DNA from 4 places in the Pantoea jilinensis genome. Region 2 is predicted to be linked to each of the others. Evidence: predicted binding sites of a transcription regulator. Region 2 holds the regulator's gene; each other region holds the start of a gene.
The links. The regulator sigma-54, encoded in region 2, starts transcription at its own class of promoters, with help from an activator protein. The targets are predictions, from matches to a motif close to GTTGGCACANNTTTCGCTNT.
Positions count from the first base shown of each region.

Region 1: the regulator sigma-54 is predicted to act here: its motif matches at 4,619-4,638, upstream of glnK (P-II family nitrogen regulator).
Region 3: the regulator sigma-54 is predicted to act here: its motif matches at 1,911-1,930, upstream of glnA (type I glutamate--ammonia ligase).
Region 4: the regulator sigma-54 is predicted to act here: its motif matches at 3,100-3,119, upstream of KTJ90_RS02285 (gamma carbonic anhydrase family protein).

Region 1 is NZ_CP077746.1:3,080,525-3,088,593, reverse strand. It holds gene KTJ90_RS14620 (PLP-dependent cysteine synthase family protein) at 1-292, opposite strand, end outside; gene KTJ90_RS14615 (Lrp/AsnC family transcriptional regulator) at 409-870, shown strand; gene KTJ90_RS14610 (SmdA family multidrug ABC transporter permease/ATP-binding protein) at 895-2,664, shown strand; gene KTJ90_RS14605 (multidrug ABC transporter permease/ATP-binding protein) at 2,657-4,432, shown strand; gene glnK (P-II family nitrogen regulator) at 4,690-5,028, shown strand; gene amtB (ammonium transporter AmtB) at 5,063-6,349, shown strand; gene tesB (acyl-CoA thioesterase II) at 6,399-7,262, opposite strand; gene KTJ90_RS14585 (YbaY family lipoprotein) at 7,453-8,010, shown strand; gene KTJ90_RS14580 (MGMT family protein) at 8,041-8,069, opposite strand, start outside.
Region 2 is NZ_CP077746.1:3,642,889-3,650,957, forward strand. It holds gene kdsD (arabinose-5-phosphate isomerase KdsD) at 1-790, shown strand, start outside; gene kdsC (3-deoxy-manno-octulosonate-8-phosphatase KdsC) at 804-1,370, shown strand; gene lptC (LPS export ABC transporter periplasmic protein LptC) at 1,367-1,939, shown strand; gene lptA (lipopolysaccharide transport periplasmic protein LptA) at 1,914-2,465, shown strand; gene lptB (LPS export ABC transporter ATP-binding protein) at 2,471-3,196, shown strand; gene rpoN (RNA polymerase factor sigma-54) at 3,245-4,678, shown strand; gene hpf (ribosome hibernation promoting factor) at 4,700-4,987, shown strand; gene ptsN (PTS IIA-like nitrogen regulatory protein PtsN) at 5,140-5,619, shown strand; gene rapZ (RNase adapter RapZ) at 5,667-6,521, shown strand; gene npr (PTS phosphocarrier protein NPr) at 6,518-6,790, shown strand; gene mtgA (monofunctional biosynthetic peptidoglycan transglycosylase) at 6,794-7,513, opposite strand.
Region 3 is NZ_CP077746.1:93,448-101,516, reverse strand. It holds gene typA (ribosome-dependent GTPase TypA) at 1-1,641, opposite strand, end outside; gene glnA (type I glutamate--ammonia ligase) at 2,080-3,489, shown strand; gene glnL (nitrogen regulation protein NR(II)) at 3,628-4,677, shown strand; gene glnG (nitrogen regulation protein NR(I)) at 4,685-6,094, shown strand; gene hemN (oxygen-independent coproporphyrinogen III oxidase) at 6,136-7,509, opposite strand; gene yihI (Der GTPase-activating protein YihI) at 7,743-8,069, opposite strand, start outside.
Region 4 is NZ_CP077746.1:469,414-477,482, forward strand. It holds gene smg (DUF494 family protein Smg) at 1-79, shown strand, start outside; gene KTJ90_RS02265 (DNA topoisomerase family protein) at 104-652, shown strand; gene tsaC (L-threonylcarbamoyladenylate synthase type 1 TsaC) at 656-1,228, shown strand; gene aroE (shikimate dehydrogenase) at 1,232-2,050, shown strand; gene KTJ90_RS02280 (DUF1488 family protein) at 2,047-2,304, shown strand; gene KTJ90_RS02285 (gamma carbonic anhydrase family protein) at 2,271-2,825, opposite strand; rRNA gene KTJ90_RS02290 (16S ribosomal RNA) at 3,317-4,857, shown strand; tRNA gene KTJ90_RS02295 (tRNA-Glu) at 4,946-5,020, shown strand; rRNA gene KTJ90_RS02300 (23S ribosomal RNA) at 5,251-8,069, shown strand, end outside.

The DNA.
Region 1 (8,069 bases), 560 kb from region 2:
ACGGCAGGCCCAGCAGCCTTGCGAAGTACGCCTCAGAAACGGCAGTGCTGCCTGACGAGGCTTCTATAATCGGCGTATCCTGTTTAATCCAGCCATTAGAAAGGCCGTAAAGAAAAAGAGATCGTGCCAGCCGATGTTTAAGACTGCCACTGGGATGGGTGCTCTCATCTTTCAGATAGAACCAGATGCCGGGAAAATCCGCCAGATCGAACCGGATCAAGTGGGTCTCTGCCGATCGTTGAAAGTCAGCATTAATTTCGTTGATAGCGTGACGAATCCAGCAAGTGTGCATCTCAGGCGTCCGATAAAAAATAATGAGACTATTTTATGGCACGTGCAGGAAAAAGAGATTGCAAAATTACCGCTAAAATCGCGGTAATGGAGAAAATGATTCTCTCGGAGCCCCGAATGTTAGATAAAACTGACCTCAAATTGCTCGCGCTACTGCAGCAGGACTGTACCCTGTCACTGCAGGCATTGGCGGATGCCGTCAACCTTACCACCACACCCTGCTGGAAGCGCCTGAAAAAACTGGAAGATGATGGCATTATTCGCGCTCGGGTAGCGTTGCTGGATGGTGATAAAATCGGACTGTCACTGACGGCATTTATGTTTGTGAAAACCCAGCAGCACAGCCGCGACTGGTATCAGACTTTTGTCTCCGTGGTGAGTAGCATGCCGGAGGTCATGGCCTTTTACCGCATGGCAGGGGAGTATGATTACCTGCTGCGCATTCAGGTGGCCGATATGAAAAGCTATGATGCTTTTTACAAGCGAGTAGTCAATGGGGTGCCCGGCCTGATTGATGTGACATCCAGCTTCGCCATGGAAGAGATTAAATACACCACGGCTTTACCTGTCGCCCTCTGAGGGCCTGAGATTGAGAGCAGCGTTGTGCGATTATTCAGTCAGTTAAGTTGGTATTTCCTGCGGGAGTGGCGGCGCTATCTGGGCGCGGTCATCCTGCTTATTGTTATTGCTATTCTGCAGTTGCTGCCGCCGCATGTAGTCGGCGTGATTGTCGATGGTGTAACACGTGACAACATGAGTTCCAGCCGCATCATGATGTGGATTGGGATCATGCTGGCAACGGCAATCGTGGTCTATCTGCTGCGCTATGTCTGGCGCGTCCTGTTGTTTGGTGCCTCCTACCAGCTGGCGGTTGAACTGCGCGAAGATTTTTATCGCCAGTTGAGTCGTCAGCAACCGGCATTTTACCTGCGTCACCGCACCGGCGACCTGATCGCGCGCGCCACCAACGACGTGGACCGCGTGGTGTTTGCGGCCGGAGAAGGGGTACTGACGCTGGTCGATTCGCTGGTGATGGGATGTGTGGTGTTGCTGGTGATGAGTACTCAGATCAGCTGGCAACTGACGCTGCTGGCGCTGGTGCCGATGCCGATTATGGCTATCGTGATCCATCGTTACGGTAATCAGTTGCACCACCGCTTTAAGCTGGCACAGGCGGCCTTCTCCAGCCTCAACGATCAGACGCAGGAGAGCCTGACCAGCATCCGGATGATCAAAGCCTTTGGTCTGGAACAGCATCAGTCGCAGCAATTTTCCGACATCGCCCGTGATACCGGGGAAAAAAACCTGCGCGTCGCGCGGGTCGATGCCCGTTTCGATCCCACAATCTACATCGCGATCGGTTTCTCAAACCTGCTGGCGATTGGCGGCGGCAGCTGGATGGTATGGCATGATCAGATGACGCTGGGACAGCTCACCAGTTTTGTGATGTATCTCGGCCTGATGATTTGGCCAATGCTGGCGCTGGCGTGGATGTTTAATATTGTCGAACGCGGCAGCGCCGCCTGGAGCCGCATCGGTGCGCTGCTGGCAGAAGCGCCGGCGGTGGAAGATGGCGATAAATCTTTACCCCCTCAACCCGGCATGCTGCAGGTCGCTATTCGCGCCTTTCACTATCCGGCCAGCACAGGTCCGGTGCTAAGCGATATCATCTTCCAGTTGAAACCCGGTGAAATGCTGGGACTGTGCGGGCCAACCGGCAGTGGCAAAAGCACACTGCTCAGCCTGATTCAGCGTCACTTTGATATTCAGCAGGGTGACATCCGCTACCATCAGATCCCGCTGCCGCAGTTACGGCTGGACAGCTGGCGCAGCCGTCTGGCCGTAGTCAGCCAGACACCGTTCCTGTTCTCAGACAGTGTGGCGAACAATATTGCATTGGGGAAACCGGGCGCAACCCAGCTGGAGATAGAACGTGCAGCTATGCTGGCCTGTGTTCATGACGATATCCTGCGTCTGCCGCAGGGTTATGAAACGGAAGTCGGGGAGCGCGGCGTCATGCTGTCCGGTGGACAGAAGCAGCGTCTTTCAATTGCCAGGGCACTCCTGCTGAATGCCGAAATCCTGATTCTGGACGACGCACTTTCTGCAGTGGATGGACGTACCGAACACGAAATCCTGCATAACCTGCGCATCTGGGGGCAGGGCAAAACACTGATTATCAGCGCACACCGCCTGTCAGCGCTGACAGAAGCCAGTGAAATTCTGGTGCTGCAACAGGGCAGCGTGATGCAGCGAGGCGATCACGATGCGCTGGCCAGCAGTGCTGGCTGGTATCGTGATATGTACCGGTATCAGCAACTCGAAGCGGCACTGGATGATGATGAAAATGAGAAAGGAGTGCCGCATGGCTAAGTCTGCACGCTTGTGGCCAACCCTGAAGCGTCTGCTGAGCTACGGCAAGCCATGGCGCAAATCTCTGTCGCTGGCGGTTGGCATGCTCTGGATTGCTGCCGCAGCGGAAGTGACCGGCCCGGTGCTGGTCAGCTATTTTATTGATAACCTGGTGGCGAAGCATCAGATGCCCTGGGGTATCGTTGCCGGACTGGTGGTGAGTTTTATTCTGCTTCAGTTACTGGCCGCCGGGCTGCACTACTGGCAGGCGCTGTTATTCAACCGTGCCGCAATTGGTGTGGTCCAGCAGTTGCGCTGTGACGTGATGAATGCAGCACTCTGTCAGCCGCTGAGCGCCTTTGATACCCAGCCGGTCGGTCAAATCATTTCGCGTGTGACGAACGACACCGAAGTCATCCGTGATCTCTACGTCACGGTGGTCTCCACTGTACTGCGCAGTGCTGCACTCGTTGGCGCCATGATGGTAGCGATGTTCAGCCTTGACTGGCGCATGGCACTGGTGGCGATGATGATCTTCCCGCTGGTACTGATAGTCATGTTTATCTATCAGCGCTACAGCACGCCGATTGCCCGACGGGTTCGTAGTTATCTGGCAGACATTAACAACGGCTTTAACGAAGTGATCAGCGGCATGAGCGTGATTCAGCAGTTTCGCCAGCAGGCGCGATTTGGTGAGCGTATGGGCGAAGCGAGTCGCTCCCACTATCTGGCGCGAATGGAGACGCTGCGTCTTGATGGCTTTCTGCTGCGCCCTCTGTTGAGCCTGTTTTCAGCGATGGTACTGTGTGGGTTGCTGATCCTGTTCAGCTTCTCGGTGCCTGGCGTGTTTGAAGTCGGGGTGTTGTATGCCTTTATTACTTACCTGGGCCGCCTGAATGAGCCGCTGATTGAGCTGACCACGCAGCAATCGATGCTGCAACAGGCGGTGGTTTCTGGTGAGCGTATTTTCGAGCTGATGGATGCTACGCAGCAGCAATATGGCATCGACCCGCATCCACTGGCTTCAGGTCGTATCACCCTGAACAATCTCAGTTTTGCCTACCGTGAAAACCGCGATGTACTCAGTGATATCAATCTTGACGTCGCACCGCGTGAATTCGTGGCACTGGTGGGCCATACCGGCAGCGGCAAGAGTACTCTGGCTAATTTGCTGATGGGCTACTACCCGGTGACGCGCGGCGAAATCCGGATTGATGACCGGCCTATTGGTGACCTGAGTCATGCCGTGCTGCGACACGGTATCGCGATGGTGCAGCAGGATCCGGTCGTCCTGGCCGATACGCTGCTGGCCAATGTCCGGCTGGGCCGCGACATCAGCGAAGAGGCTGTCTGGCAGGTGCTCCAGCAGGTACAGCTGGCGCCACTGGCGCAGGCTTTACCAGAGGGAATTCATACCCGGCTGGGCGAGCAGGGCAATAATTTGTCGGTCGGACAGAAGCAGCTGCTGGCGCTGGCCCGGGTACTGGTTGATCTGCCGCAGATACTTATCCTCGACGAGGCAACAGCCAATATCGACTCCGGTACCGAACAGGCGATTCAGCAGACACTTGCGACGCTTCGTCAGCACAGTACGCTGGTGGTGATTGCGCACCGACTATCAACGATTGTGGAAGCGGACAAGATTCTGGTGCTGCATCGCGGTCGTGTGGTGGAGCAGGGTACCCATCAGCAACTGCTGGCGATGCAGGGACGCTACTGGCAGATGTATCAGCTACAACAGGCAGGTGAAAATCTGGCGTCGGGCGTGCCTGTAACATCTGAAGGTTGAGCTGCACCTTTTTTGAGCATGTTTATCAGAATAATCTGTACAAATGCACTCCTTTGACGCCTTAAGCACCAAAGGAGTGCAGTCCCTGGCAGTATTCCCCTTCATCCAGGCTTCAGGTTTCCGCTACGGTTAAAACCATGCCTTGCCGCGTCTCGCCTGACTCACTGATTAATGTCAGTTTTACACTCTGGCACAGGCTTTGCTTATATCTCTTCGTGTCCATAAACGTTACCAATTTACTCGCTGGAGGGGATCCAATGAAGCTGGTCACCGTCGTAATTAAGCCATTCAAGCTGGAGGATGTACGTGAAGCTTTATCCTCTATCGGCATTCAGGGACTGACCGTCTCCGAAGTGAAGGGGTTTGGCCGTCAGAAAGGCCATGCAGAGCTTTATCGTGGCGCAGAATACAGCGTAAATTTCCTGCCAAAAGTCAAAATTGATATCGCGATTGCCGATGATCAGCTGGACGAAGTGGTGGATGTCATCAGTAAAGCGGCTTACACCGGCAAAATTGGCGACGGTAAGATTTTCGTGGCTGAACTGCAGCGCGTCATCCGTATTCGTACCGGCGAGACCGACGAAGCCGCTCTGTAATCAAGACTCAGTACTGTGATGGGATGGAATAAAAATGAATAAAATGTTAGCTAAGTTGGGCCTCACCAGCCTGGCACTGTTACCCTCACTCGCGATGGCTGCGCCTGCCGTTGCGGACAAGGCTGATAACGCATTTATGATGATTTGCACCGCGCTGGTGCTGTTTATGTCAATTCCAGGTATCGCGCTGTTTTACGGTGGTCTGATTCGCGGCAAAAACGTTCTGTCGATGCTGACCCAGGTCGCGGTGACCTTCTCGCTGGTTTGCGTATTGTGGGTGGTCTACGGCTACTCCCTGGCGTTCAGTGAAGGCAATGCTTTCTTTGGTGGCTTTGGCTGGGCCATGCTGAAAAACATTCAACTTACCGCCGTAATGGGCAGTTTCTATCAGTATATCCACGTCGCTTTCCAGGCCTCATTTGCCTGTATCACCGTGGGCCTGATTGTCGGTGCGATAGCTGAACGTATCCGCTTCTCTGCAGTACTGATTTTTGTCGGTGTCTGGCTGACGCTCTCCTATTTACCAATCGCGCACATGGTGTGGGCGGGCGGTTTCCTGGCTCAGGATGGTGCGCTGGACTTTGCTGGCGGTACAGTAGTGCATATTAACGCCGCAGTAGCAGGTCTGGTGGGCGCTTATCTGGTAGGCAAACGTGCTGGCTTTGGTAAAGAGGCCTTTAAGCCACACAACCTGCCAATGGTCTTCACCGGCACCGCGATTCTTTATGTTGGCTGGTTCGGCTTCAACGCCGGTTCTGCGTCTGCAGCAAATGAAATCGCGGCATTGGCCTTCCTGAACACCGTCGTCGCAACCGCGGGCGCAGTCCTGGCATGGACCTTTGGCGAGTGGGCGGTACGTGGTAAGCCTTCTCTACTGGGTGCCTGTTCAGGCTTTATTGCCGGTCTGGTAGCGATTACCCCAGCCTGTGGTTACGTTGGCGTGGGCGGATCCTTGATCATCGGTCTGGTTGGCGGCCTGGCAGGATTGTGGGGTGTGACCACCCTGAAGAAATGGCTGCGTGTGGATGATCCCTGCGATGTGTTCGGCGTACACGGCGTCTGCGGAATTGTAGGCTGTATTCTGACTGGCGTGTTTGCTTCCTCTTCACTGGGCGGCGTGGGCTATGCACAGGGCGTTACCATGGGCCATCAGGTCTGGGTGCAGCTGTTCAGCGTCGGCCTGACTATCGTCTGGTCGGGTGTTGTCGCCTTTATCGGCTTCAAGCTGGCTGACCTGATTGTTGGTCTGCGTGTACCGGAAGAGCATGAGCGTGAAGGTCTGGATGTAAACAGCCACGGCGAGAACGCTTACAACCAGTAATGTGTCAGTACGGAAAAGATTAATCGGGGGCGAGAAATCGCCCCTTTTTTTATTCGCTGCGCTGACGCATCACGCCTTCCTGAACCGTCGACGCCACCAGCACACCTTGCTGATTGTAAAACTCACCCCGGACAAAACCGCGTGCGCCAGAAGCCGAGGTACTGACTACGCTGTAGAGCAGCCATTCAGTGAAGTCGAACGGGCGATGGAACCACATGGAATGGTCGATCGTGGCGACCTGCATGTCCGGTTCTAAAAAGCCTTTGCCGTGCGGCTGAAGCGCGACCGGCAGGAAATTGAGATCGGAAGCATAGCCGAGCAGGTACTGATGAATACGTAAGTCGTCAGGTAGTGGGCCAGTGGCACGGATCCAGACCTGGCGCTCAGGCTTAGCCACATGTCCCCGCAACGGGTTGTGAATCTGTACCGGACGGATCTCCAGCGGACGTTCAGCAATGAATTTCTCGCGTAGCTTTTCTGGCAGAAGATGTGCCATTTTCTGCGCCATCGCCTGTTCAGTTAACAGGTTTTCAGGCCCGACGACTTCAGGCATCGGATTTTGATGTTCAAATCCGCTTTCCGGCGACTGAAACGATGCGGTCATGTAAAAAATCGGCTGTCCATTCTGAATGGCACTTACCCGCCGGGCACTGAAACTTTTGCCATCACGCAGCGTTTCAACATCATAGATAATCGCTTTCTGGCTATCGCCGGGCCGCAAAAAGTAGCTGTGGAAAGAGTGGATAACGCGATCTGGCGGAACGGTTTGCTTAGCGGCATAAAGCGCCTGACCGACCACCTGACCGCCAAAAACCTGGCGCAGACCCAGATCTTCGCTCTGGCCGCGATATAAACCCTCTTCGAGTTTTTCCAGATTTAACAGATTCAGCAGATTTTGCAGTGCCTGACTCATGGCGCATTCCTCAATAAAGTGACCTGCTCAGTGTGAAAGATCGGACCAGTTAACGTCAATCAGACTTTCCGCTTTAGCTGAGCCAGGCAAAATTTCATTTTTGTGCCAACATTAAGGACATACGGCGAGTGAAACGCTGTAAGCAGGATTCGCTGCCGACAATCATTTTGATCAAATGGAGACGACATCAATGAAACTCAGGCATGTGTGTAGTGGTGTAATTATGGCGCTTGCTGTTGCGGGATGCGCCGATAAGAGTAAACCCGTTCCGACCCCCACTCTGGGTTCTGCGGTTGCAGGCCAGACCGCGGCAATTGCGCAGCCTAACGTAAGTGGCTCTGTATTTATCCGCCAGCGCATTGCGCTGCCGCCGGATGCGGTGTTAACGGTAACCCTGTCTGATGCCTCTGTATCCGATGCACCATCAAAAGTGCTGTCGCAACGCGTGGTGCGTACTGAAGGTAAACAGGCACCGTTCCAGTTCGTGCTGCCGTTTAACCCGGCCGACATCCAGCCTAATGCGCGCATTCTGTTAAGCGCAGCGATCTCAATCGACGGCAAGCTGGCTTTTGTCACTGAAGGCGTGAAGCCGGTGATCAACCAGGGTGGCACTAAAGCTGAACTGCTGCTGGTACCCGTGCCATCAATGGCGATGCCAACCCAGCCGGGGGCAGCGACCACCGTTCCTTCGACCTCACCGACTCAGGTGACGCCGTCTGCAGCTGTTCCTGCACCAACCCATATTTAATCACTTTTCGGGGCGACCTTGTCGCCCCTTTTACTGCCTGAAATCCCAGCGATACGTTC
Region 2 (8,069 bases):
AATGGCGGCGACCTTTGCCAGTACCGGCACGCCCGCCTTTTTTGTGCATCCGGCTGAAGCCAGCCATGGCGATCTGGGGATGGTGAGCAAAAATGATGTGGTCATCGCCATCTCTAACAGCGGTGAGTCCAGCGAAATTCTTGCGCTGATCCCAGTGTTAAAACGTCAGCATATTTCGCTGATCTGCATCACCGGACGGCCTGACAGCGCGATGGGACGGGTTGCCGATGTGCATCTTTGTGTTCATGTTCCGCAGGAAGCGTGTCCGCTGGGTCTGGCGCCCACCTCCAGCACGACGGCCACGCTGGTGATGGGTGACGCGCTTGCGGTTTCGCTGCTGGAAGCGCGTGGATTCACGGCGGAAGACTTTGCCCTCTCCCATCCTGGCGGTGCGCTGGGCCGCAAGTTGCTGCTGCATGTGGCTGATATCATGCACAGCGGCGATGAGCTGCCGCACGTCACGCGGGATGCTTCACTGCGCGATGCGCTGCTGGAAATTACGCGCAAAAACCTGGGACTGACGGTGATCGTCGACGGTCTGATGAAAATTGAAGGCATCTTTACCGATGGCGACCTGCGCCGCATTTTTGATATGGGCATCGATTTTCAGCGCGCCACCATTGGCGAAGTGATGACGCCGGGTGGCATCCGCGTCCGGCCAAATATGCTGGCGGTTGAAGCCCTGAACCTGATGCAGACCAAAAACATTACCTCGATTCTGGTGGCCGATGACGACCGTCTGCTCGGTGTGGTACATATGCATGACATGCTGCGCGCTGGCGTAGTCTGAACAGGAAGAGAAAATGCAACAGGCAACTCCCCCGATTGAAACCTGCTATGGCCCGGTCAGCGCTGATGTTATGGCACGCGCCAGCAACATTCGTCTGCTGATCTGCGACGTCGACGGCGTGATGTCCGACGGGGTGATCTACATGGGAAATAATGGCGAAGAGCTGAAGGCATTCAACGTGCGGGACGGTTATGGTGTGCGGTGTTTGCTGACCTCTGATGTAGAAGTGGCTATTATTACCGGCCGTAATGCCCGTCTGATGGAAGATCGCTGCAAAACGCTCGGCATCCGTCATCTTTATCAGGGACAATCGGATAAGCTTTTGGCCTATCGTGAACTTCTGGATAAACTGTCTCTTTCCGACGACCAGGTCGCCTATATTGGTGACGATCTGATCGACTGGCCGGTTATGGCGAAGGTGGGATTAAGTGTGGCAGTGGCGGATGCACACCCGATCCTGTTGCCACGCGCCCACTACGTCACGCGGATCGCCGGTGGACGCGGCGCGGTACGCGAAGTATGTGACCTGATATTAATGGCGCAGAACAAATTTGAGGATGCCAAAGGGCAATCAGTATGAGTAAAAGCAGGCGTTGGATAACGCTGATTCTGACCTTGATTGCACTGGTTTTGATCGGCTGGAATCTTACTAACCAGGATGACAATGGCACGCCCGTCGGGCCCGACAGTCAGTCGCCGACCTACACCAGTGCTGATTCACACACTGTGGTTTATAACCCGCAGGGCGCGCTGTCATATAAACTGGTCTCAGACAAAGTGACCTATTTCTCGGATGACGAGCTGAGCTGGTTCGAAAATCCGGTGATGACCACTTATGATGAGAATAAAATCCCTACCTGGACGTTACGCGCCGATAAAGCAAAGCTCACCAAAGATCGTATGCTTTATCTGTATGGCCATGTTGAGCTGAATACGCTGACGCAGGATTCTCAGCTTGAGCGCATTAAAACTGATAACGCACAGATCAACCTTGTCACTCAGGATGTTACCTCTGATGATCAGGTAACATTGTATGGACGCAGTTTTAACTCCACCGGCATGAAAATGCGCGGCAATTTACGGACAAAGAACGCCGAGTTAATCGAGAAGGTCAAAACCTCATATGAAATTCAAAATGAACAAAAATAGCCTGAAGCTTTTAATGGCCAGCATGTTGCTGGCAACCAGCGTTCCGGCGCTTGCCCTGACCGGTGACTCGGATAAGCCCGTCAACATTGACTCGCAGAATCAGGCACTTGATTTGCAGGGCAATGTCGCGACCTTTACCGGCAATGTCATCGTGACGCAGGGTTCAATCAAAATCACGGCGGATAAAGTCGTGGTGACCCGTCCCGGTGGCGACAGCGAGAAAACCATCGTTGATGCCTACGGCAACCCCGCTACGTTCTATCAGATGCAGGACAGCGGCAAGCCGGTTCAGGGCCATGCCTCAAAGCTGCACTACGAACTGGCTAACGACTTCGTTGAACTGACCGGCAATGCGTTCATTGAGCAGCAGGACAGCAACATCAAAGGCGATCGTATTACCTATCTGGTAAAAGAGCAGAAAATGCAGGCTTACAGCCAGGGCCAGAACAAGCGCGTCACTACCGTCCTGGTGCCGTCGCAACTTCAGGATAAAGGTTCGTCCAACAGCGGAAAGAAGAGTAACTGATAGCTATGGCCACATTAATCGCAGAAAACCTGGCGAAGGCATATAAAGGCCGTCGCGTGGTAGAAGATGTCAGTCTGCAGGTAAAGTCCGGCGAGATTGTCGGCCTGCTGGGTCCGAACGGCGCCGGTAAGACCACCACCTTTTACATGGTGGTCGGTATTGTCCCGCGTGACGCTGGCCGTATCATTATTGATGATGAAGATATCAGTATCCTGCCGTTGCATGCCCGTGCGCGTCGTGGCATCGGCTATCTGCCGCAGGAGGCCTCCATTTTCCGTCGCCTCAGCGTCTACGATAACCTGATGGCGGTACTGCAGATTCGTGACGATCTGACAGAAGAACAACGTCAGGATCGCGCCCGTGAGCTGATGGAAGAGTTTCACATCGAGCACCTGCGCGACAGCATGGGTCAGGCGCTGTCGGGTGGTGAGCGACGTCGTGTTGAGATCGCACGCGCACTGGCCGCTAATCCTAAATTTATCCTGCTGGATGAGCCTTTTGCCGGTGTTGACCCGATCTCCGTTATCGACATCAAGAAAATCATTGAGCATCTGCGTGACAGCGGCCTCGGCGTGCTGATTACCGACCATAACGTGCGTGAAACCTTAGCGGTCTGTGAGCGGGCTTATATTGTCAGCCAGGGACACCTGATTGCGCATGGCACACCCAATGAAATTCTTGCGGATGAGCAGGTTAAGCGGGTTTATTTGGGTGAAGAGTTCAGACTCTGATAAGGTGTCGTTAATACCGATGTTTACCTGGGAACTACCATCCTGTCTATGAAGCAAGGTCTACAACTCAGGTTCAGCCAACAGCTGGCAATGACTCCACAGTTGCAACAGGCGATTCGTCTGCTGCAACTCTCTACGCTTGAACTCCAGCAGGAGTTACAGCTTGCACTCGAAAGCAATCCGCTGCTTGAGCAGACTGATCTGCATGAAGAGATCGACTCCAGGGAATCGCCGGAGTCTGAGGCGCTGGATACACGCGAAGCGCTTGAGCAGAAAGAGATGCCCGATGAACTGCCGCTGGATGCCACCTGGGATGAGATCTACACGGCGGGCACGCCTTCCGGCACTGGCACCGATTATCAGGATGATGAGTTACCGGTTTATCAGGGTGAAACGACACAGTCACTGCAGGACTACCTGATGTGGCAGGTTGGATTGACGCCTTTCAGTGATACCGATCGCGCTATTGCCACCTCTATCGTCGATGCTATCGATGACACCGGATATCTCACCGTTTCGCTTGAGGAGATCCTGGACAGTATCGGCAACGATGATCTCGAAGTGGATGAAGTTGAGGCGGTGCTGAAACGCATCCAGCGTTTTGACCCGATGGGTGTTGGTGCGCGCGACCTGCGTGACTGTCTGCTGGTGCAGCTGTCGCAATATGCGCCCGACACACCGATGCTGGCAGAAGCACGCCTGATCGTCAGCGAGCATCTCGACCTGCTGGCCAATCACGATTTCCGTAGCCTGATGCGAGTGACGCGCCTCAAAGAGGATGTACTGAAAGAAGCGATGGTGCTGATTCAGTCGCTGGACCCGCGTCCGGGTCAGTCGATCAATACCAGCGAGCCAGAATATGTCATTCCCGATGTCCTGGTGCGTAAAGTTGGCAGTCGCTGGACGGTTGAACTCAATGCCGACAGCTTGCCACGCCTCAAGATCAATCAGCACTATGCGGCAATGGGCAGTTCAGCGCGCAACGACAGCGACAGTCAGTTTATCCGCAGTAATCTGCAGGAAGCCCGCTGGCTGATTAAGAGTCTGGAAAGCCGCAATGATACGCTGCTGAAAGTAACGCGCTGCATTGTTGAGCAACAGCAGGCGTTTTTCGAGCAGGGTGAAGAATTTATGCGTCCGATGGTGCTGGCAGATATCGCCCAGGCTGTTGAGATGCATGAATCGACCATTTCTCGCGTGACTACGCAGAAGTATCTGCACAGTCCCCGTGGCATTTTTGAACTAAAGTACTTTTTCTCCAGTCATGTGAATACGGAAGGTGGAGGCGAAGCCTCCTCAACCGCGATTCGTGCGCTGGTGAAAAAATTAATTTCGGCGGAAAATCCAGCCAAACCCTTGAGCGACAGTAAACTGACCTCAATGTTATCTGATCAGGGGATTATGGTGGCACGGCGTACCGTCGCCAAATATCGTGAGTCTTTATCCATCCCGCCATCGAACCAGCGTAAACAACTGGTTTGAAAGAAATGAGAAGGAAGACCTATGCAGCTGAACCTGACCGGGCAACATGTTGAAATCACACCGCCTCTGCGTGAGTTCGTCAACGGGAAATTTGCCAAACTGGAACACTATTTTGAACATATCAATCAGGTCTATATTGTCCTGAAAGTTGAGAAAGTCACTCAGGTGGCTGATGCAACACTTCACGTGAATGGTGGCGAGCTGCACGCTACATCGGAAGCGGAAGATATGTATGCGGCAATTGATGGGCTGATCGACAAGCTGGCCCGTCAGCTGACCAAACACAAAGATAAACTGAAAAAACACTAATCTTCACGCTAGCAACGCGCGCCTGGCGCGCAGAGCCGACAGGATGGGGCGGATAATCCGCCCCGTTTTGTCATCTGAGTAAGCGCAGCTTGTCTCAGAGGTAATGACGCGCTGGCGGCGAATGGCCTGGTGAACACGCAAGTGAAATGATAATGAACAACGATCTTACACTGGAATTGAGCACAGTGCTTTCGCCAGACTGCACCCGCAGCGGCGTACACTGCCAGAGCAAAAAACGTGCGCTGGAAATCATCAGCGAACTGGCCGCTAAGCAGCTCAACCTGCCGCACCAGACGCTTTTCGAAGCGATCCTGACCCGCGAACGCATGGGCAGTACCGGTATTGGCAATGGGATCGCAATCCCTCACGGCAAGCTGGAAGAGGATACGCTGCGCGCGGTTGGGGTTTTTATCAGCCTCGAACAGCCGATTGCATTTGATGCCGTCGACAACCAGCCGGTCGATCTGTTGTTTGCTTTACTGGTCCCGGCCGACCAGTGCAAAACACACCTGCACACCCTGTCACTGGTGGCGAAACGTCTGGCAGATAAAACGGTCTGCCGTCGTCTGCGCGCTGCCCAAAGTGATGAAGAGCTCTACGCCATTATTACGGAAATCCAGACAGAGCAGTAACACGTCTTTACCGGCCAGGTGCCGGTTTTAAAACGGGAGAAAAGGTCATGGTGCTGATGATCGTTAGCGGTCGTTCAGGCTCGGGGAAGTCAGTGGCGCTCCGTGCGCTGGAAGATATGGGGTTCTACTGTGTTGATAACCTGCCGGTCGTGCTACTGCCCGAGTTAGCTAACTCGCTGGCGGAGCGTAATATTTCGGCAGCAGTCAGCATTGATGTGCGTAACATGCCAGAATCTCCGGAAATTTTTGAAACCGCGCTGAATAACCTGCCTGACTCATTTTCACCTCAGCTGCTGTTCCTGGACGCCGATCGTAATACGCTGATTCGTCGCTACAGCGATACGCGCCGTCTGCATCCCCTTTCCAGCAAGAATCTGTCCCTGGAGAGCGCGATTGACGAAGAGAGCGATCTGCTGGAGCCATTGCGTTCGCGGGCCGATCTCATCATCGACACCTCAGAGATGTCAGTGCACGAGCTGGCCGAGATGCTGCGTACCCGCCTGCTGGGTAAACGTGAACGTGAGCTGACCATGGTGTTTGAATCCTTTGGCTTCAAACATGGCATCCCTATTGACGCTGACTATGTGTTTGACGTGCGCTTTCTGCCCAATCCCCATTGGGATCCCAAGCTGCGGCCGATGACTGGCCTCGATCGCCCGGTGGCGGCCTTTCTTGATCGCCATACAGAAGTGCATAACTTTATCTACCAGACGCGCAGCTACCTTGAACTCTGGTTGCCGATGCTGGAAACCAACAACCGTAGCTATCTTACCGTAGCGATTGGCTGCACTGGTGGCAAACACCGCTCAGTCTATATCGCTGAACAGCTTGCGGATTACTTCCGTTCGCGTGGTAAGAATGTACAGTCACGCCATCGTACGCTGGAAAAGCGCAAATCATGACCGTCAGACAAACTGTAGAAATTAAAAATAAGCTGGGCATGCACGCCCGTCCGGCAATGAAGTTATTTGAGCTGGTGCAGAGCTTTGATGCCGAAGTGTTGCTGCGCAATGAAGCGGGCACGGAAGCTGAAGCCAGCAGCGTAATTGCGCTGCTGATGCTCGACTCAGCCAAAGGCGGACACATCGAAATTGAAGCCAGCGGCCCGGAGGAAGTTCCGGCGCTGGCTGCGGTCATTGAGCTATTTGAAGCGGGTTTCGACGAAGATTAAGGCCTAGTCGAGTTTGTTACGCTGTAAAAAACCTTCTCCGCCAAGCTGGCGCATCTGACGCAGTATCCACTGTTGCCGCTCTCTGACATAACCTGAGGGGGCAGCAGCACGATAACGTATCGGATTGGGCAAAACCGCCGCCAGCAAAGCAGCATCTGCTGCCGTAAGCCGGCTGGCAGGTTTATGGAAATAGTGCTGTGAAGCCGCTTCAACGCCAAAGATACCCGGCCCGAACTCCGCGATATTGAGATAGACGGTCAGAATGCGTCGCTTAGTCCAGACCGTCTCAATCCCGACTGTCAAACCCGCCTCCAGACCTTTGCGGATCCAGCTGCGGCCATCCCAGAGAAACAGATTTTTCGCCGTCTGTTGTGACAGCGTGGACGCCCCGCGCATCCGGCTGTCACTGTTATCCAGTACAGATTCAATTGCCGCAACATCGAAGCCCCAATGCTCAGGAAACTTTTGATCTTCTGAGGCGATAACCGCCAGTCCCATCCAGGGCGACATCTCGTCATGGCCGACCCAGTCTGAATGGGCGACATAACTAAAATCACCGTGTAACCAGGCACCAATCTGTCGTTCAGCCATCACGGCTGAAAACGGCACCGGCAGGAATGAAAAGAGTAAAATACCTGCCAGCCATGCGCCCAGCCATACCAATACGATTCGACCGACAATCCGTCTGATACGCTGTCCGACGCTTCCTTTATGCTTGTTCATGCAATCTTCCCACACTTGTTCCAGACGTTAATCAATCACTCATGTAATCACTGCCACTAACACAGGCTTTTTACGATTATCGCTGAAAACGGGACGACAGTTTCCAGACTTTATTCAATCATTTTGCATCAAAATGCTGCAACAGTTCGAAATAGTTCAAGGACTTCCGTAAAAAAGGAATCGGTTCCATTGCTTACCTTTGCTTAGGCGCTTTCCAGATAAACAGTTAATAAAGAGTAATAAGCGCCGGATTGAATCATTCGCTACATTTAACTATTATTTTTTTCTTAATCAGATGCAGTTTAAACCTTAATCAGAATCTTCGTTATAACGCTCAAATAAACAGCGCTTAACTGACTCCCTCCTGGCCATTATGGCACTGTTAGCTTCCTTTAAAGCCTCAGGTGTCCAGCAGGGAAAAGGAGAAAGTTTTAGATTCTTTTTAATCATTCCAAATCGTTTTGGATAATTCGTATCATTTCAGGCTGTGTGCTTGCAATATCAGCGCGTTAGCCACACTGGAGAGGTGAATGTTAACGCGGCTTCACTTTACTGC
Region 3 (8,069 bases), 470 kb from region 2:
ACGCATGTTGGTCAGCTTCTTACCAGTCAGACAGTTTACGGTCAGGTCGTTAGAACGGCTGTGAATACCGATGATCTGGCCTTCATAGACTTCTGCACCATGACCCAGGAACAGCTTACCGCGATCCTGCAGACCGAACAGAGCGAACGCTACAGCTTTGCCCTGACCGTTAGAGATCAGAACGCCGTTCTGACGCTGGCCCACTTCGCCTGGACGGATATCGTCGTAGTGGCTGAATGTAGAGTAGAGCAGACCGGTACCGGAAGTCATCGTCATGAATTCGTTACGGAAGCCAATCAGGCCACGGCTAGGAATCACGTAGTCGAGACGTACGCGGCCTTTGCCATCCGGATCCATGTTTTTCAGATCGCCTTTACGCTCACCCATGGCTTGCATAACGGAACCCTGATGCGTCTCTTCGATATCCAGCGTAACGTTCTCGAATGGCTCTTGTTTACGGCCATCGATCTCGCGGAAGATAACTTTCGGACGGGATACCGCCAGTTCGAAACCTTCACGACGCATGTTTTCGATCAGAACTGACAGGTGAAGCTCACCACGACCTGACACGCGGAACGCATCAGAATCTTCGGTTTCTTCAACGCGCAGAGCCACGTTGTGAACCAGTTCTTTGTTCAGACGCTCAAGGATCTGACGTGAAGTCACGTACTTACCTTCTTTACCGCAGAACGGTGAGGTGTTGACGTTAAAGAACATGGTTACGGTTGGCTCATCAACGCTCAGTGCTGGCAGCGCCTGCACATTCTGTGGATCACAGATGGTGTCAGAGATGTTCAGCTCGCCCAGACCGGTGATAGCAATGATATCGCCCGCTTCAGCCAGATCGCTGTCGATACGCTCAAGACCCAGGTGAGTCAGGACTTTACCGACTTTACCGTTACGGGTTTTGCCTTCGCTATCAACGATAGTGACTTGCTGGTTCGGCTTAACTTTACCGCGCTTGATGCGGCCAATGCCGATCACGCCCAGGTAGTTGTTGTAGTCCAGCTGAGAGATCTGCATCTGCAGTGGCGCATCAGCCTCAACCTGCGGAGGCGCAACGTGGTCAACGATTGCCTGATACAGCGGGGTCATATCGTCAGCCATGTCGGTGTGCTCAAGACCCGCGATACCATTCAGCGCAGAGGCGAAAATGATAGGGAAGTCGAGCTGCTCGTCAGTCGCATCCAGGTTAACGAACAGGTCAAATACCTGATCCACAACCCAATCCGGACGCGCACCAGGGCGATCTACTTTGTTGATAACCACAATCGGCTTCAGACCATGCGCGAACGCTTTTTTGGTCACGAAGCGGGTTTGCGGCATAGGGCCATCCATCGCATCTACAACCAGCAGCACCGAGTCCACCATGGACATGACGCGCTCAACTTCACCACCGAAGTCGGCGTGTCCTGGGGTATCAACGATGTTGATACGGTAGTCATTCCACTTAATGGCGGTGTTTTTTGCGAGGATGGTAATCCCACGCTCTTTCTCCAAATCATTGGAGTCCATCACGCGCTCTGTTGCTTCGGTACGGGCATCAAAAGTACCGGATTGTTGCAGCAGTTTGTCAACCAGGGTGGTCTTTCCATGGTCAACGTGCGCGATGATGGCGATGTTACGCAAATTTTCGATCACAGCTTTGCCTCAGGCATTAGAAATAGCGCGTTATTGTACACTGATTAAGCGGAAGACTGAACACCATCACACTTTTCACTGAAAGTTTATTAGATAGGTGCAAATTTGCCCTGTTCCCGGTGCAGAAAATGCACTAAGTTGGTCTTATGCACCAAAATGGTGCTAATAAATCGTCACAAAGCACCACTTTAGTGCATCAGGACCATCCTGGTGCAGGTGCTTTATGACAAAAAGGTGCATCACAAGGCGATTTAAGCAGCATCAGAAAAGTTGGCACAGAATTCGCTTTATCTAAATCAAGCGTAATCGCCAGTCAGATGTCGGTTGAAGAGCGTGCCGGAAGCGGGTAGTCAGGGAGTTGTTTTCCCGCTGCGAATTCCGGAAAAGACGTTTCCTCGCCATGTAGATAATGAAAGACCATTTCCAGGAGAGTTGAGTATGTCCGCTGAACACGTTCTCTCGATGATGAACGAGCATGAAGTTAAGTTTGTTGACCTGCGTTTTACCGATACCAAAGGTAAAGAACAGCACGTTACTATCCCTGCTCACCAGGTTAACGCTGACTTCTTCGAAGAAGGCAAAATGTTCGATGGTTCGTCTATTGGCGGCTGGAAAGGCATTAACGAATCAGACATGGTGCTGATGCCTGACGCTACCACGGCAGTCATGGATCCTTTCTTCGAAGATTCTACGCTCATTATCCGTTGTGACATCCTTGAGCCAGGCACTATGCAGGGCTACGACCGCGATCCACGTTCTATCGCAAAACGCGCTGAAGATTACCTGCGCTCTTCCGGCATCGCGGATACCGTGCTGTTTGGACCAGAACCAGAATTCTTCCTGTTCGATGACATCCGTTTCGGTTCATCGACTTCCGGTTCACATGTGGCTATCGACGATATCGAAGCGGCATGGAACACCGGTAAAGAGTACGAAGGCGGTAACAAAGGTCACCGTCCAGGTCTGAAAGGCGGCTACTTCCCGGTTCCACCAGTCGACTCATCACAGGACATCCGTTCTGCCATGTGTCTGACCATGGAGCAGATGGGCTTGGTTGTTGAAGCGCATCACCACGAAGTGGCGACTGCGGGTCAGAACGAAGTGGCTACCCGCTTCAATACCATGACCAAAAAAGCTGACGAAATTCAGATCTACAAATATGTCGTCCACAACGTTGCTCATGCTTACGGCAAAACCGCGACCTTTATGCCGAAGCCAATGTTTGGCGACAACGGTTCAGGCATGCACTGCCATATGTCACTCTCTAAAGGTGGCCAGAACCTGTTTGCCGGCGATAAGTACGGCGGCCTGTCTGAAATGGCGCTGTTCTACATCGGCGGCATCATCAAGCACGCTAAAGCAATTAACGCACTGGCGAACCCGACCACGAACTCTTACAAGCGTCTGGTTCCGGGTTATGAAGCACCGGTTATGCTGGCTTACTCTGCCCGTAACCGTTCAGCGTCAATCCGTATTCCGGTGGTTGCCAGCCCGAAAGCCCGTCGTATCGAAGCGCGCTTCCCGGACCCAGCGGCTAACCCATACCTGGCGTTCACCGCACTGCTGATGGCTGGCCTGGATGGCATCATCAACAAAATCCATCCTGGTGATGCGATGGACAAGAACCTGTATGACCTGCCACCGGAAGAAGAAGCTGAGATTCCAAAAGTTGCGGGCTCTCTGGAAGAAGCGCTGAATTCACTGAACGATGATCGCGAGTTCCTGACCCGCGGCGGTGTATTCACTGACGAATCGATCGATGCTTACATCGAACTGCGTAAAGCAGAGATGGATCGCGTTCGCATGACGCCACACCCGGTTGAGTTCGAGCTTTACTACAGCGTTTAACTGGTCAAACGATTTTGTTGCCGTGGAAACTTTTAGCCCATCTTCGGATGGGCTTTTTTCTCCGCGAATTTACCGTTCATTCGCCCTCCTTACGGCTTTAAGACTAAAATGCACCTGATTGGTGCAGAGGTACGTTTTATGGCAACTGGCTCTCTGCCCGATGCAGGGCAGATTCTCAATGCTTTAATCAACAGTATTTTGTTGGTGGATAACGATCTGGTTATCCATTACGCCAACCCGGCGGCGCAGCAATTACTGGCGCAAAGCTCACGCAAGCTGTTCGGCACGCCGTTACCGGAATTGACCGGCTACTTTTCGCTGAATATTGAGGTGATGCGCGAGAGTCTTGAGGCTGGCCAGGGATTCACTGACAGTGAGGTTACGCTGGTCGTTGATGGTCGTGCACACATTATGTCGCTGACCGCCCAGCGATTACCCGATGGCTTAATTCTGATGGAAATGGCGCCGATGGATAATCAGCGTCGGCTCAGTCAGGAGCAGTTACAGCACGCTCAGCAGGTGGCCGCTCGCGATCTGGTTCGTGGTCTGGCTCATGAGATTAAAAATCCGCTGGGAGGGTTGCGCGGCGCGGCACAGCTTTTATCCCGCGCCCTGCCCGATCCCTCGCTGAACGAATACACCAAAGTCATTATTGAACAGGCCGACCGGTTGCGGAATCTGGTGGATCGTCTGTTAGGGCCGCAGCAGCCGGGTATGCACATCACGCAGAGCATTCATCAGGTGGCTGAACGCGTAGTTAATCTGGTCTCGATGGAGCTGCCGGAGAATGTCTCGCTGGTACGGGATTATGACCCCAGCCTGCCGGAACTGCCGCACGACCCCGATCAGATTGAACAGGTACTGCTTAACGTGGTGCGCAATGCGCTTCAGGCGCTGGGAGACGATGGCGGCACCATCATTATCCGCACCCGCACCGCTTTCCAGCTCACGCTGCACGGCACGCGTTATCGCCTGGTAGCACGTATTGATATTGAAGATGATGGCCCCGGCATTCCGGCCCAGCTGCAGGATACGCTGTTTTATCCGATGGTCAGCGGACGTGAAGGCGGAACCGGTTTAGGCCTCTCCATCGCCCGTAGCCTGATTGATCAACATTCAGGAAAAATAGAATTTAACAGTTGGCCGGGACACACCGAATTTTCGGTTTACCTGCCTATTCGCCAGTGAGGTTTCTATGCAACGAGGGATAGTCTGGATCGTCGATGACGATAGCTCCATCCGCTGGGTGCTTGAACGCGCGCTCACTGGAGCCGGTTTGAGCTGCGCGACTTTTGACAGCGCAAGCGAGGTGCTGGATGCCCTCTCAACCAAGACCCCGGACGTTTTACTGTCAGACATTCGCATGCCCGGTATGGATGGCCTGGCGCTACTGAAGCAGATTAAACAGCGTCATCCCATGCTTCCGGTCATCATAATGACGGCGCATTCGGATCTGGATGCTGCCGTCAGCGCCTATCAGCAGGGCGCATTTGATTACCTGCCTAAGCCGTTTGATATTGACGAAGCCGTTGCACTGGTAGAGCGAGCGATCAGCCACTATCAGGAACAGCAGCAGCCACGTAATCAGCCGGTCAGCGGACCAACTACCGATATTATTGGTGAAGCGCCTGCGATGCAGGATGTGTTTCGTATCATCGGGCGCTTATCGCGCTCTTCGATAAGCGTGCTGATTAACGGTGAGTCCGGAACCGGTAAAGAGCTGGTGGCCCATGCGCTACATCGCCACAGCCCACGCACCAAAGCGCCCTTTATCGCACTGAACATGGCTGCAATACCCAAAGATTTGATTGAGTCAGAGCTGTTTGGTCACGAGAAAGGGGCCTTTACCGGCGCGAACCAGATCCGTCAGGGCCGTTTTGAGCAGGCGGATGGCGGCACGCTGTTTCTGGATGAGATCGGTGATATGCCGCTGGATGTGCAGACCCGACTGCTGCGCGTGCTGGCCGATGGTCAGTTCTATCGCGTCGGTGGTTATGCACCCGTCAAAGTGGATGTGCGTATTATTGCGGCAACCCACCAGAACCTGGAATTGCGTGTGCAGGAAGGCAAGTTCCGTGAGGACCTGTTCCACCGCCTGAATGTGATTCGTGTGCATCTGCCGCCGCTGCGTGAGCGTCGTGAGGATATCCCACGTCTGGCGCGTTATTTCCTGCAGGTGGCAGCTCGTGAGCTGGGTGTGGAAGCGAAGATTCTGCACCCGGAAACCGAAACAGCCTTAACCCGGCTGCACTGGTCCGGTAACGTACGTCAGCTGGAAAACACCTGTCGCTGGCTGACGGTCATGGCTGCGGGTCAGGAAGTGCTGATTCAGGATCTGCCCAGCGAACTGTTTGAGTCCAGCACCCCGGAAAATCCGGTTCAGTCGCTGCCTGACAGCTGGGCTACGCTGCTGGCACAGTGGGCCGACCGCGCACTGCGTTCCGGTCATCAGAATCTGCTGTCGGAAGCACAACCGGAGATGGAGCGAACGCTGCTCACCACTGCGCTACGTCATACGCAAGGCCACAAACAGGAAGCCGCTCGTTTGCTGGGCTGGGGACGAAACACGCTGACACGCAAGCTGAAAGAGCTTGGCATGGAATAAGCGTTTCGGTGCGGGCTGGCATGTCATGCCAGCCCGTTTCGTCAGATAACGCGGGAGAATTGCTGCTGACGCACTTTCTGACGCAGATAGCGATCAAAGCACATGCAGATATTGCGGATCAGTAACCGGCCAATGCCGGTCACCTCAAGCCCTTTAGCAGTTTGTACCACCAGCCCGTCAGCAATTAACGGTTTCAGCAGCGCCATGTCCTCAGCAAAATAGTCGCTAAAGCGAATGCCCCATCGCGCTTCAGTCGCGGCAAAATCCAGCGAGAAGTTACAAATCAGCGTTTTAATCACGTCACGCCGCAGGCAATCATCGTCGGTTAAGGCGATGCCGCGCCACAGGCCATTTCCCTGCTGTTCCACACATGCATACCAGGTGTTGAGGTCTTTCTGATTCTGCGCATAACTGTCGCCAATCATGCTGATGGCTGAGACGCCAAGCCCCAGTAAGTCACTGTCGCCCTGCGTCGTGTATCCCTGGAAATTGCGATGCAACTGCCCTTCACGCTGCGCGATGGCCAGCTCATCCTGCGGCTTTGCAAAGTGATCCATCCCGATAAACTGGTAGCCCTGCTGAGTCAGCGTCGCAATGGTCTGTTGCAGGATATCCAGCTTTTGCTGCGCGGAAGGCAGTTCATCCTCTTTAATTTTACGCTGAGCCGCGAACATCGCTGGCAGATGCGCATAGTTAAATACACTAAGCCGGTCCGGGCTCAGTGCCAGTACCCGCTCCAGCGTCCAGGCAAAGCTGGCGGGCGTTTGCAGGGGTAAGCCATAGATCAGATCGATGCTGACAGAGCTGAAGCCCTGCTCACGGGCGCGCGCCATCAGGCCGAAAATCACCTCTTCATCCTGCACCCGATTAACCCGTTCCTGCACCGATTTATTAAAATCCTGTACGCCCATGCTCAGACGATTGAATCCCAGCGATCGCAGGTGATCAATCACATCCAGCTCAATTTCCCGCGGATCAACCTCGATCGACATTTCGGCGTCCTCAGCCACGCTGAAGTGCTGCTTCAGTAAACCCACCAGCCGTGAAATCTGCGTATTGTCGAAAAAGGTTGGCGTGCCGCCGCCCCAGTGAAGCTGCGTGACTTTACGCTCGCGAAACAGCGGCGCGCGCTGAATGATTTCCTGCTCAAGCACGTCCAGATAGCGGTCCGCTTTGTGGCGCTGACGCGTCACGATCTTATTGCAGCCGCAGAAGTAGCAGAGACGATGGCAGAAGGGAATATGAACATAGAGCGACAGCGGACGATCAGGATAACGCGCGACGGCACGCTGGAAATCAGTTTCCGCGTACTGCTCGCTGAACTCCAGCGCGGTGGGATAAGAGGTATAACGCGGGCCAGCGTAATTGTACTTTTCAATTAACGCCTGATCCCACTCAATCTGCTGCGATGGCATGCTCACTCCTTCCGGTGACGGCGTCTGAGAGAAGGTCGCGAAGAAGAGGAGATGAAAGGTGAGCGGGTTGAGACCCGACGTAAACGTTGCTTCAGCCGCGACAGGCGTCGTAGTTTAAACAATAACCACAGCAGATAACATGTCGCCAGCAGCGCGAAAATTGATCCAGGCCAAAACATTGTCGTTTACCTGATAAGCGCGACATGCGGAGACCGCATGCCGATCAAATTTGCTTAGTTGCCCTTCAGCAGACGGTACATATCTTCTTCAGCCTGCTCATCTTCAGCATCATCCATCACAATGCCTAACTGCTCCATCAGTTCGTCGATACGGTCCAGCGAGGCATCCAGCCAGCCCTGATCTTCAGCCGACAGGGTTTCGCCATTTTCCAGTCGATCCAGCAGCGCATCAAGACGCTCATCATTTTCCAGCTTTGCCAGCTCTTCTTCTGGCGTCAGGCGTGCTTTTTTCTCAGCTGCAGGTTTTTCCACGCTTTTCTTTGGCTTAACGGCTGCGGTTTTTCCGTCAGCGATCAGGGCCACCGGCTTTTTACTGCCGAT
Region 4 (8,069 bases), 850 kb from region 2:
CAACATCCCGGGATGTGAAAATGCCTATCAGCAGATGGAAGAACTGCTATTCGACGTCAATGAAGGTATGCTGCATTAAATTTCCTTTCATGCATTGATCGCTATGAGTAAAGCTGCACTCTTCACCGTGCGTAAACAGGATCCCTGCCCCGCTTGCGGGGCAGAACTGGTTATTCGCTCCGGTAAACATGGTCCTTTTCTGGGCTGCGCGAACTACCCGGCTTGCGACTACATTCGACCTTTAAAAGGTCAGGCCGATGGCCACGTGGTCAAAGTGCTGGAAGGCCACGCCTGTCCAGAATGTGGTGCGGATAAAGTGCTGCGGCAGGGACGTTTTGGCATGTTTATCGGCTGCAGCTGCTATCCGGAATGCGGATACACCGAAACCATCGATAAACCGGATGAAACCTCGCTGGCCTGTCCTCAGTGCCATGAAGGCCGGTTAGTTCAGCGGCGTTCCCGTTACGGCAAAACGTTTCACTCCTGCGATCGCTATCCCGCCTGCCAGTTTGTTGTGAATCTGACACCCGTTGCCGGAATCTGTCCTTATTGTGAGTATCCACTGTTAGTTGAAAAAAAGACGGCGCAGGGCATTAAACGATTCTGTGCCAGTAAGAGTTGTGGCAAAGCCATCGCTGAAGAGAATTCATAGATCATGGAAAATCAACACCTCGCCGATTCATTTGAAAATTGCTTAGCGCATCTGAATCGTCAGGCGGTCATCGCCTATCCAACTGAAGCTGTATTTGGTCTGGGCTGTGACCCTGACAGTGAATCTGCCGTCATGGCCTTGCTGGCGCTGAAACAGCGTCCGGTAGAAAAGGGACTTATCCTGATTGCCGCTGATTACACCCAGCTTGAACCTTATATCTCCGCACGCGAACTTTCGGTGATGCAGCGTGAGCGGATGTTTGCATGCTGGCCCGGTCCTGTGACCTTTGTCGTCCCCGTTCCACCACAAACCCCTCGCTGGCTGACCGGACAGTTTGATTCGCTGGCCATTCGCGTCAGTGACCATCCCGATGTGCAGGCGCTTTGCCGCGCATTTGGTAAACCGCTGGTTTCAACCAGCGCAAATCTGTCGGGTCTGCCTCCCTGCCGCACGGCGGAAGAAGTGAAGCAACAGTTTGGTGAGCACTTCCCGGTTCTGTCGGGAAAAACCGGTGGCCGCCTTAATCCCTCTGAAATCCGCGATGTGATTAGCGGCGAACTTATACGTCAGGGTTAATTCATGGATCAATTCGCCGTTTTCGGTAATCCCATCAGCCACAGTAAATCTCCGCTGATCCATCAGGCTTTCGCTGAGCAGACGGGTATTGAACATCGCTATGGTCGCATCTGCGCCCCGATTGATGGTTTTCCCCAGGCGCTCTCTGCCTTTTTTGAACAGGGAGGTCGTGGTGCCAATGTGACGTTGCCTTTTAAACAGCAGGCATGGGAGTTTGCCGATCAGCTGAGTGAACGTGCAGCCCTGTCCGGCGCGGTAAACACGGTGAAAAAACTCAGTGATGGTCAGATCCTGGGGGACAACACGGATGGCATTGGCCTGTTAAGTGACCTTGAGCGGCTTAAGATGATCAACGCTGGCGACAATGTATTGCTGGTGGGCGCGGGCGGGGCTGCTCGCGGCGTCATTCTGCCATTGCTTTCAGCGGGCGTGACACTGACCGTCGTCAATCGTACAGCTGCACGCGCTGAAGAGCTGGCGACGCTGTTTGGAGAGAATGGGCCTATCCGGGCATGTCGTTTTGAACAGCTGACGGGTCAGCACTTCGATCTGATCGTTAATGCCACTTCAAGCGGTGTGAAGGGAGAAACGCCTCCTTTACCTTCTGACGTGATCCATTCCGGCGTGCAGTGCTATGACATGTTTTACCAAAGCGGGCTGACGCCTTTCCTGCGCTGGTGTCAGGGGCATGGCACGAATCATCTGGCAGATGGTTTGGGTATGCTGGTGGGGCAGGCTGCTCATGCCTTCTATATATGGCACGGAGTAATGCCAGACATTGCTCCGGTCATTGCTCAGCTTAAGCAGGCCATGCAGTCGTGAATCAGGCGATACAGTTCCCTGATGATGAAGCCTATGATGCTGAACTCAAGGCGGTTTGTTTCCCGGTACTGGTCAACGGCATGCGGCTGAACTGTGCAATCAGCTGTGAGTCGTTGATATCACGTTTTGGTGAAGGAGAGGCGATGGCGCTGTTTCAGCACCATCGCTGGGATCTGGAGGATGAGGCGGAAGAGGCTATCCGTCAGGATAACGTTGATGCTCAGGGCTGGGTCTGGTTAGCGTCAGCCAGGTAATCATCTTTCCAGCCCACATAGTTGTTAGCGGAATAGCGTAACCCTTCTTTTTCGCTGTCATTAAGCGGCCTGATTTGCTTCACCGGACTCCCCAGATAGAGATAGCCACTCTCCAGTCTTTTACCTGGCGGCACCAGACTGCCGGCACCAATCATCACCTCATCTTCTACTATTACGCCATCAAGCAAAATCGATCCCATTCCGACCAGCACGCGATCGCCAATGGTACAGCCGTGCAGCATCGCTTTATGGCCGACCGTGACCTCCTCGCCAATAATAAGAGGGAAGCCTTGCGGATTGGCGGCAGATTTATGCGTAACGTGCAGAACACTGCCGTCCTGCACATTGGTTCGGGCACCGATCCGGACCTGATTCACGTCACCCCTGATCGCAACAAGCGGCCAGATGCTGACGTCATCCTCCATAATCACATCACCAACGACAACACTGCTTGAATCGACCATAACGCGCTGGCCAGTTTGCGGGAAAAGATCTTTATAGGGGCGTAGGGCGGAAGTCATCATGTTCTCCTTTGTTCTGTTTTCACTGTAGCCTGATGCGATTTTACACAGCTGACAAGCCAATTCTGACCCGGATCGCTGGTGATCTCATCAATCTGGATCATTTATAACCGTTCAGATAAAAGATCCAAAAAAAGGGTTGTGCTCTGAAACGGGATCCCTATAATGCGCCTCCATCGACACGGAACACCGGCAACGGGAAGCGGGTTGAGAGGCACAGGAGACTGCGCCGCCGGAGAAAAACTTCTGAAATAGAGGTTGACTCTGCAGGAGGAAAGCGTAATATACGCCACCTCGCGACAGGACGCTAACGCACTGTTCGCACTGCTCTTTAACAATTTATCAGACAATCTGTGTGGGCACTCGCAGGATTGATATCAGCGTCTTAGGACGCAAAAAAATATCAAAGCCTCACGAGTGAACACATAATGAAATTCATTATGACGTTTTACAGATGAGCACCGCTTAACTTGTTTAAGCAAATCAAACTTAAATTGAAGAGTTTGATCATGGCTCAGATTGAACGCTGGCGGCAGGCCTAACACATGCAAGTCGGACGGTAGCACAGAGAGCTTGCTCTTGGGTGACGAGTGGCGGACGGGTGAGTAATGTCTGGGGATCTGCCCGATAGAGGGGGATAACCACTGGAAACGGTGGCTAATACCGCATAACGTCGCAAGACCAAAGAGGGGGACCTTCGGGCCTCTCACTATCGGATGAACCCAGATGGGATTAGCTAGTAGGCGGGGTAATGGCCCACCTAGGCGACGATCCCTAGCTGGTCTGAGAGGATGACCAGCCACACTGGAACTGAGACACGGTCCAGACTCCTACGGGAGGCAGCAGTGGGGAATATTGCACAATGGGCGCAAGCCTGATGCAGCCATGCCGCGTGTATGAAGAAGGCCTTCGGGTTGTAAAGTACTTTCAGCGGGGAGGAAGGCGATGTGGTTAATAACCGCATCGATTGACGTTACCCGCAGAAGAAGCACCGGCTAACTCCGTGCCAGCAGCCGCGGTAATACGGAGGGTGCAAGCGTTAATCGGAATTACTGGGCGTAAAGCGCACGCAGGCGGTCTGTTAAGTCAGATGTGAAATCCCCGGGCTTAACCTGGGAACTGCATTTGAAACTGGCAGGCTTGAGTCTTGTAGAGGGGGGTAGAATTCCAGGTGTAGCGGTGAAATGCGTAGAGATCTGGAGGAATACCGGTGGCGAAGGCGGCCCCCTGGACAAAGACTGACGCTCAGGTGCGAAAGCGTGGGGAGCAAACAGGATTAGATACCCTGGTAGTCCACGCCGTAAACGATGTCGACTTGGAGGTTGTTCCCTTGAGGAGTGGCTTCCGGAGCTAACGCGTTAAGTCGACCGCCTGGGGAGTACGGCCGCAAGGTTAAAACTCAAATGAATTGACGGGGGCCCGCACAAGCGGTGGAGCATGTGGTTTAATTCGATGCAACGCGAAGAACCTTACCTACTCTTGACATCCAGAGAACTTTCCAGAGATGGATTGGTGCCTTCGGGAACTCTGAGACAGGTGCTGCATGGCTGTCGTCAGCTCGTGTTGTGAAATGTTGGGTTAAGTCCCGCAACGAGCGCAACCCTTATCCTTTGTTGCCAGCGCGTGATGGCGGGAACTCAAAGGAGACTGCCGGTGATAAACCGGAGGAAGGTGGGGATGACGTCAAGTCATCATGGCCCTTACGAGTAGGGCTACACACGTGCTACAATGGCGCATACAAAGAGAAGCGACCTCGCGAGAGCAAGCGGACCTCACAAAGTGCGTCGTAGTCCGGATCGGAGTCTGCAACTCGACTCCGTGAAGTCGGAATCGCTAGTAATCGTGGATCAGAATGCCACGGTGAATACGTTCCCGGGCCTTGTACACACCGCCCGTCACACCATGGGAGTGGGTTGCAAAAGAAGTAGGTAGCTTAACCTTCGGGAGGGCGCTTACCACTTTGTGATTCATGACTGGGGTGAAGTCGTAACAAGGTAACCGTAGGGGAACCTGCGGTTGGATCACCTCCTTACCTGAAGATACCTTCCCGCGCAGTGTCCACACAGATTGTCTGATAAAAAGTAATGAGCAGGACGGCTGCGAAGTCGTGACACTATCGTGTCCCCTTCGTCTAGCGGTTAGGACTCCGCCCTTTCACGGCGGCAACAGGGGTTCGAATCCCCTAGGGGACGCCACCTGCTTGGTGACAGGTGAAAGATGTCTCCATACAGTATCTCAAAACCGTTCTGGTTGCGTAAGCAGCCGTGGCGCGTTTGAGATATTTGCTCTTTAACAATCCGGAACAAGCTGAAAATTGAAACGACGTGTCGTTTTCATTCTCCGTAATAAGAATGAAAAGCGCGACACGTTCGAGTCTCTCAAATGCTTGCAGCTCGCAGCGTTGTAAAACGCCTGTGGGTTGTGAGGTTAAGCGACTAAGCGTACACGGTGGATGCCCAGGCAGTCAGAGGCGATGAAGGACGTGCTAATCTGCGTAAAGCGACGGTAAGGTGATATGAACCGCTACAGCCGTCGATGTCCGAATGGGGAAACCCGGTGCACTCTGTGCATCATTGCAGCATGAATACATAGTGCTGCAAGGCGAACCGGGGGAACTGAAACATCTAAGTACCCCGAGGAAAAGAAATCAACCGAGATTCCCCCAGTAGCGGCGAGCGAACGGGGAGCAGCCCAGAGCCTGAATCAGCATGTGTGTTAGTGGAAGCGTCTGGAAAGTCGCAGGGTACAGGGTGATACTCCCGTACACAAAAGCGCATATGCTGTGAGCTCGATGAGTAAGGCGGGACACGTGGTATCCTGTCTGAATATGGGGGGACCATCCTCCAAGGCTAAATACTCCTGACTGACCGATAGTGAACCAGTACCGTGAGGGAAAGGCGAAAAGAACCCCGGCGAGGGGAGTGAAACAGAACCTGAAACCGTGTACGTACAAGCAGTGGGAGCCTTCTTTATGGGGGTGACTGCGTACCTTTTGTATAATGGGTCAGCGACTTATATTCTGTAGCAAGGTTAACCGTATAGGGGAGCCGCAGGGAAACCGAGTCTTAACTGGGCGTTAAGTTGCAGGGTATAGACCCGAAACCCGGTGATCTAGCCATGGGCAGGTTGAAGGTTGGGTAACACTAACTGGAGGACCGAACCGACTAATGTTGAAAAATTAGCGGATGACCTGTGGCTGGGGGTGAAAGGCCAATCAAACCGGGAGATAGCTGGTTCTCCCCGAAAGCTATTTAGGTAGCGCCTCGTGAACTCATCTCCGGGGGTAGAGCACTGTTTCGGCTAGGGGGCCATCCCGGCTTACCAACCCGATGCAAACTGCGAATACCGGAGAATGTTATCACGGGAGACACACGGCGGGTGCTAACGTCCGTCGTGAAGAGGGAAACAACCCAGACCGCCAGCTAAGGTCCCAAAGTCATGGTTAAGTGGGAAACGATGTGGGAAGGCACAGACAGCCAGGATGTTGGCTTAGAAGCAGCCATCATTTAAAGAAAGCGTAATAGCTCACTGGTCGAGTCGGCCTGCGCGGAAGATGTAACGGGGCTAAACCATGCACCGAAGCTGCGGCAGCGACACTATGTGTTGTTGGGTAGGGGAGCGTTCTGTAAGCCGTCGAAGGTGTGCTGTGAGGCATGCTGGAGGTATCAGAAGTGCGAATGCTGACATAAGTAACGATAAAGCGGGTGAAAAGCCCGCTCGCCGGAAGACCAAGGGTTCCTGTTCAACGTTAATCGGAGCAGGGTGAGTCGACCCCTAAGGCGAGGCCGAAAGGCGTAGTCGATGGGAAACAGGTTAATATTCCTGTACTCGGTGTTACTGCGAAGGGGGGACGGAGAAGGCTATATCAGCCGGGCGACGGTTGTCCCGGTTTAAGCGTGTAGGCGGAGGGTCCAGGTAAATCCGGTCCCTTATCAACGCTGAGGCGTGACGACGAGGCACTACGGTGCTGAAGTGATAAATGCCCAGCTTCCAGGAAAAGCCTCTAAGCATCAGGTAACACAGAATCGTACCCCAAACCGACACAGGTGGTCAGGTAGAGAATACCAAGGCGCTTGAGAGAACTCGGGTGAAGGAACTAGGCAAAATGGTGCCGTAACTTCGGGAGAAGGCACGCTGGCGCGTAGGTGGAGGGACTTGCTCCCCGAGCCGAAGCCAGTCGAAGATACCAGCTGGCTGCAACTGTTTATTAAAAACACAGCACTGTGCAAACACGAAAGTGGACGTATACGGTGTGACGCCTGCCCGGTGCCGGAAGGTTAATTGATGGGGTTATCCGTAAGGAGAAGCTCTTGATCGAAGCCCCGGTAAACGGCGGCCGTAACTATAACGGTCCTAAGGTAGCGAAATTCCTTGTCGGGTAAGTTCCGACCTGCACGAATGGCGTAATGATGGCCAGGCTGTCTCCACCCGAGACTCAGTGAAATTGAACTCGCTGTGAAGATGCAGTGTACCCGCGGCAAGACGGAAAGACCCCGTGAACCTTTACTACAGCTTGACACTGAACATTGAGCCTTGATGTGTAGGATAGGTGGGAGGCTTTGAAGCGCGGACGCCAGTTCGCGTGGAGCCAACCTTGAAATACCACCCTTTAATGTTTGATGTTCTAACGTAGGCCCGTGATCCGGGCTGCGGACAGTGTCTGGTGGGTAGTTTGACTGGGGCGGTCTCCTCCTAAAGAGTAACGGAGGAGCACGAAGGTCAGCTAATCACGGTCGGACATCGTGAGGTTAGTGCAATGGCATAAGCTGGCTTGACTGCGAGAGTGACGGCTCGAGCAGGTGCGAAAGCAGGTCATAGTGATCCGGTGGTTCTGAATGGAAGGGCCATCGCTCAACGGATAAAAGGTACTCCGGGGATAACAGGCTGATACCGCCCAAGAGTTCATATCGACGGCGGTGTTTGGCACCTCGATGTCGGCTCATCACATCCTGGGGCTGAAGTAGGTCCCAAGGGTACGGCTGTTCGCCGTTTAAAGTGGTACGCGAGCTGGGTTTAGAACGTCGTGAGACAGTTCGGTCCCTATCTGCCGTGGGCGCTGGAGAATTGAGGGGGGTTGCTCCTAGTACGAGAGGACCGGAGTGAACGCACCACTGGTGTTCGGGTTGTCATGCCAATGGCATTGCCCGGTAGCTAAGTGCGGAAAAGATAAGTGCTGAAAGCATCTAAGCACGAAACTTGCCCCGAGATGAGTTCTCCCTGACTCCTTGAGAGTCCTGAAGGGAC